Regions from separate parts of the Pantoea sp. X-Soil-TKNS-1207 genome, predicted to be linked through region 1. Evidence: predicted binding sites of a transcription regulator. Region 1 holds the regulator's gene; the other holds the start of a gene.
The links. The regulator ArgR, encoded in region 1, controls arginine synthesis, uptake and breakdown. The targets are predictions, from matches to a motif close to ANTGAATAAAAATACANT.
Positions count from the first base shown of each region.

Region 2: a site for ArgR is predicted at 1,186-1,203, ahead of argA (amino-acid N-acetyltransferase). Genes of this name have one in related genera too.

Region 1 covers NZ_AP035958.1:3,873,387-3,876,519, forward strand. The annotation lists gene mscM (miniconductance mechanosensitive channel MscM) at 1-171, shown strand, start outside; gene mdh (malate dehydrogenase) at 242-1,177, opposite strand; gene argR (transcriptional regulator ArgR) at 1,608-2,078, shown strand; gene yhcN (peroxide/acid stress response protein YhcN) at 2,569-2,832, shown strand; gene AC6I8V_RS17965 (YdgH/BhsA/McbA-like domain containing protein) at 2,922-3,133, shown strand, end outside.
Region 2 covers NZ_AP035958.1:3,410,289-3,413,421, forward strand. The annotation lists gene amiC (N-acetylmuramoyl-L-alanine amidase AmiC) at 1-1,003, opposite strand, end outside; gene argA (amino-acid N-acetyltransferase) at 1,236-2,564, shown strand; gene recD (exodeoxyribonuclease V subunit alpha) at 2,636-3,133, opposite strand, start outside.

The DNA of each region.
Region 1 (3,133 bases):
CGTATGCCGCTGCGCCATGAGCTGCATCAGCTGATTCTGCGCGGGTTTGAAGAACACGGTATCGAGATGCCCTTCCCGCCATTCCAGGTACGTATGGAGACGCTGGGCAAGAAAACTCCGGCCAGCAATGGCGCGCCTGCGGCTCGTAATTATAAATCGGGTGGGTTGTAAGGTCGGGAGAGATCCCGACCGCATCGAGGGTCGCACAAATCAAGGTCGCCATTTATGGCGACCTTACAGGCTACTTAACAAACTCTTCGCCCTGCGCGATATCTTTCTTCAGCGTTTCCAGCATACCGGTCAATGCCTGCTGCTCAAAGGCGCTCAGCGGCCCCAGCGGTCGGCGTTCGACGATACCGTTTTTGCCCAGCAGCAGCGGCTGCGAGAAGAAGCGGGCGTATTCGCCATCCCCTTCCACATAGGCGCACTCCACCACATTCGCTTCACCCTGCATGGCGCGCACCAGCGACAGGCCAAAACGCGCTGCCGCCTGCCCCATCGACAGGGTTGCTGAACCGCCACCCGCTTTCGCTTCCACCACTTCGGTACCGGCATTCTGAATGCGTTTGGTCAGATCGGCGACCTCCTGATCGCTGAAACTGATGCCTTTCACCTGCGACAGCAGCGGCAGAATGGTGACGCCCGAATGGCCGCCCACCACCGGCACTTCAATCTCGCCCGGCTGTTTACCTTTCAGCGCGGCGACAAAGGTGTTGGCGCGGATGATATCCAGCGTCGTCACGCCAAACAGACGATTTTTGTCATAGACGCCCGCTTTCTTCAGCACTTCGGCAGCAATCGCCACCGTGGTGTTGACCGGGTTGGTGATGACGCCAATCAGGGCTTTCGGCGCGGTGCTCGCCACCTGTTCAATCAGGTTGCGGACAATGCCAGCGTTGACGTTAAAGAGGTCGGCGCGATCCATGCCGGGTTTACGTGCCACTCCGGCGGAGATCAGCACCACATCGGCTCCCTGCAGCGCGGGGGTGGCATCTTCACCACTGAACCCCTCAATTTTCACTGCGGTAGGAATATGGCTGAGATCGACAGCCACACCCGGCGTTACCGGGGCGATATCGTAAAGCGAAAGGGCTGAACCTGCGGGTAATTGGGTCTTGAGCAGCAGTGCGAGCGCCTGGCCAATACCACCAGCGGCACCGAGAACGGCAACTTTCATCCTGGACTCCTTATTAAGGTGGGGCAGAGATATGCCGGATTTCCATCGGGTTACGAGTTTAATCAACTTCTCAGGCGATAGCGACAAAACCCGTCGCGCTGTTAACACTGACGCCGCAATCCGGCTCCCGAGACATCCACACTTCAGAAGTCGCCTGAATGATCATAGGTCGCAGCCAGAAAACAGGGTTCGGCAATGATCAGTCATTTTGTTGTTACCACTTCAATAATATAACAACATTGCAACCTTCGCTTTTGCGCGCCAGGCCGCGATTTTGGCGCGACGGGAAATCTCTGTTATGATCGCCGCCCCGCAGGTTTTCCCGGCGAATCTCTCACCAGGTTTATTGCATAAAAATTCATTTAAATGCATAATAATTTATCTGCCATGGGCCTGTTGCCCAAAGCATCCCTCTTTTTATTGGTAACCTATGCGAAACCCATCTAAACAAGACGACCTGATTAAGGCGTTCAAAGCCCTTTTGAAAGAAGAGAAATTCAGCTCTCAGGGTGAAATTGTGCAGGCGTTGCAGGAAGACGGCTTCGAGAACATCAACCAGTCAAAAGTTTCTCGTATGCTTACCAAGTTCGGCGCGGTGCGCACGCGCAACGCGAAAATGGAGATGGTTTACTGCCTGCCAGCCGAACTGGGCGTGCCCACCACCACCAGCCCGCTGAAAAATCTGGTGCTGGATATCGACTATAACGATGCGCTGGTAGTGATTCATACCAGCCCTGGCGCCGCGCAGCTTATCGCGCGACTGCTGGATTCACTGGGTAAAGCGGAAGGTATCCTCGGTACCATCGCCGGTGATGACACCATCTTTATTACCCCCGCGCGTACCTTTACCGTGAAGCAGCTGTACGACGCCATTCTGGTGTTATTCGAACAAGAGCTATAAAACCCTGCCTGCTACCGGCAGATCACCTGCCGGTAACATCCTGTCTCGCTGGCCTTATGCCACTGCGTTTCGCTTAAATCCTTCCAGAAACAAGGCATTATCCATATAGCGGCCGGTTCTCACACCCACAGATAATTGGTAGGACCTTTTGTCCTGCTTAACCTTTCGCGCTATTTTACACTGCTTTACACAGAAACCTCAGCGGCTTCACCCACTCCTTGCGTATCAGCCAGCGGGATCAACCACGATCTTTCGCACAAAAAGATAAAATGACATAGGTTGTTGTTTTTACATGCAATTAACACCATGTGAACACAAAACAGACAGTTTTTATAACTCTCGGTTATTAAAACTTGTCATAAGGACAAAGAATAACAACCAAACATTATTAGCAGAATATTAATTTCATGGGTGATTAGATCTATACTTGTTTCGTGATGCAAATCACAGCTAAGAAAAAGAGAAAAAAACATAAGACGAGGAAATAGACATGAAACTTAAAACTACTATCGCAACCCTGAGTGTTCTTTCTGCCCTGTCATTTGGTGCATTTGCCGCAGAATCTATCAATGCCGATCAGGCAATGAATCTGCAACCGGCAGGCACCATCAGTGTCAGCGGCGCTGCCGGTACGCCGATGGATATCCATCAGCAACTGAGCGAAAAAGCAGACCAGCAAGGTGCTAAAGCTTACCGCGTCATCGAAGCGCGTAATGACAACACCTACCACGCTACCGCTGAGCTTTATAAATAAGTTTGCTGAAACAAGACGCAGTGTGAACAGCAACCCATTTGAGTCGCGATTGCGCTCAGGTTGCTAACCCAAATTCAGGAGAGTGAATCATGAAAACTAAATTATCTATCGCCGTTCTGAGCCTGGCTTCCATTCTTTCTTTTGGCGCCAGCGCTGCCAACCTGATCACTAACGAACAGGCTGACTCCATGAACCTGCAACCTATGAACCAGACTATCAGCGTCAGTGGCCGTGATGGCGACCAGAACAACATCCGTGATGAGCTGTCTGCTAAAGCCGACGCTCAGGGTGCCAGCCATTA
Region 2 (3,133 bases), 460 kb from region 1:
TGCCAAACTTCAGGCTGTCGTGAATGGTCTGGCGCTGCACCATGTCAAACATGGTGTGGTCGAGATAGCGGTCGCCGCTCATGCTGACGCCGCCAATCAAATCCGACTCATTCTGGGTTTGCGCCAGAAAACGTGCCGCCGCCGAGGTTGCACCGCTGGTGGATAACGCGAACACCGAAGAACCGCGCGCGGCCCGGCTGGTAAAGGCATCGGCGTGAATCGACACGAACAAATCCGCGCGCTGCTTGCGGGCTTTCGCCACCCGTACCCGCAGCGGAATAAACACATCCTCGTTGCGCGTCATATAGGCTTTCATATTGGGTTCTTTGTCGATCAGCGCCTTCAGATAACGCCCCATCTTCAGCACGATATCTTTTTCGCGGGTTTTAAGTTTGCCGTGCGCGCCCGGATCTTCCCCGCCGTGCCCCGGATCGATCATGATAATAATCGGTCGATCGCGCCCGGCTTTACCCGGCAACGGGGCCTGCGCAGGCTGATCGCGATCCAGTTCGCCCTGATTGTAATCCTGGAGTAACGCCAGTAGCGGATCCTCTTCCGGCTGCTGCTGGCTGGGATAGAGATCCACCACCAGCCGGTGTTTGATGCCTGCCACCGGTGCTAAGGTGAAGGTACGGGGGGCGACGCTGCGCTTCAGCTCCAGCACGATACGTACCGTGTTGGGATCAAACTGGCCGACGCGCGCGGTTTTGATATAGGGATCGTCAACGCGCACCAGTTTATCGACACCTTTCAGTACCGGATTGATATGCAGATTTTTGATGTCGATGACCAGGCGATCGGGGTTGCTCAGGGTGAATTGCTTATATTGCAGCGGAACCGTAGATTCCAGCGTAACGCGCGAGTAGGTCGATGATGGCCAGATACGTACGGCAACGATATGGTGGCTGGCCGCCAGCCCGCTGCGGCTCACGCTCAGCAGCCATAAAGCGCCAGCGCCCTGTAACAATCGTCGTCGTGAAAAATAGGGATTTACTTCGGACATGCCGCTCCAGCTACTGTGTAATGTCTAAAATATCGCCAGTTAAGTAAAAGAAGATGAAAACTTTAGCCACTCCCTGGTGCCTTTTCACTTCGGAAAAGCCAGATAATGCAGTCTGTTAGCGCAGCTTGCATCAGGAAAATCGTAAAGTAACGTCAGGTCCGAGGCTTGCATTACGGCGCAATAAAGAATAAAAATACAAAAATTTCGAATAACCATTCACAGAGGGTTTGCCGTGAAGGAACGTAGTACTGAACTGGTTCAGGGTTTTCGCCATACCGTTCCCTATATAAATGCCCACCGTGGCAAGACCTTTGTCATCATGCTGGGTGGCGAGGCCATCGAGCATGACAACTTCTCCAGCATCGTTAACGATATCGGCCTGTTGCATAGTCTCGGCATACGCCTGGTGGTGGTTTACGGCGCCCGCCCGCAGATTGATGCCAGCATGGCGCAGCAGCAGCTGGAACCGATTTATCACAAACACACGCGCGTCACCGATGCCCAATCGCTGGAGCTGGTGAAGCAGGCGGCGGGTCGTCTGCAACTGGATATCACCGCGCGTCTGTCGATGAGCCTGAACAACACCCCGTTGCAGGGTGCGCATATTAATGTGGTGAGCGGCAACTTTATTATTGCCCAGCCGCTCGGCGTGGATGACGGTGTGGATTACTGCCACAGCGGACGTATCCGTCGTATTGACGAAGAAGCCATCCATCGTCAGCTGGATAATGGCGCGATCGTGCTGCTCGGCCCGGTTGCGGTTTCCGTTACTGGCGAGAGCTTCAACCTGACGTCAGAAGAAGTGGCTACCCAGCTGGCAATCAAACTCAAAGCGGAAAAAATGATTGGTTTCTGCTCCGAACAGGGTGTGACCAATCGCGACGGCGATATCATCTCCGAGCTGTTCCCCAACGATGCGCAGGCGCGTATCGACGAAATGGAAAGCGAAGGTGATTTTCTCTCCGGCACCGTACGTTTCCTGCGTGGTGCGGTGAAAGCCTGCCGCAGCGGCGTGCGTCGCAGCCATTTGATCAGCTATCAGGAAGATGGCGCGCTGTTGCAGGAGCTGTTCTCGCGTGACGGTATCGGTACGCAGATTGTTATGGAGTCCGCCGAGCAGATTCGTCGCGCCACCATCAACGATCTTGGCGGCATTCTGGAGCTGATTCGCCCGCTGGAACAGCAGGGGATCCTGGTACGCCGCTCACGAGAGCAGCTGGAGATGGAGATCGATAAATTCACCATTATCGAACGCGATAACCTGACCATTGCCTGTGCGGCGCTCTATCCATTCCCGGAAGAGCAGATTGGCGAAATGGCTTGCGTGGCGGTACATCCGGATTATCGCAGCTCGTCGCGGGGCGAAGCGCTGTTGCAGCGCGTCGCATTGCAGGCGCGGCAGATGGGTCTGAAAAAGCTGTTCGTGCTGACCACGCGCAGCATTCACTGGTTCCAGGAGCGCGGCTTTACGCCAGTGGATATTGAGTCGCTGCCGGAAAGCAAGAAGAAGATGTATAACTATCAGCGCCGTTCGAAGGTGTTGATGGCGGATTTGCGTTAGTTCGCAGCCAGGTCGCCATCAATGGCGGCCCTGCGCGTCTGATCTTTATCTCATTTCTGTAGGGTCGGCATTTATGCCGACCTGTTCAATGTCTCACCCTGCCCCAACCTTTCTAACAACCCACTTCTGCGCTGAGTGCGTAGCTGCACCGCGCGGCGAAACACGCTGTCATCGCTATATACCGTCAGCTGGCTGCGGGCGCGGGTAATAGCGGTATAAATCAGCTCGCGCGTCAGCACCGGCAAAAACTGCGCGGGCAGTACCAGCGCGGTGTGATCGAATTCCGACCCCTGGGATTTATGCACCGTCATCGCCCAGGCAGTATCGTGTGCCGGTAACCGGCTCGGCTGTACCGCTTTGATGGTGCCATCCGGCAGCGGGAAAAACACCTTGAGCAGGCCTTCCTCGTCCCACAACGTAATGCCAATGTCGCCATTAAACAGCCCGAGCGCACTGTCGTTGCGGGTCACCATCACCGGTCGCCCCTGATACCAGCGGCTACCGCCGGTTGGGCGCCGGAGAAGCTGTAGCTGCATCAGTTTCTGTTCAATACGCTGATTCAGTCCCTG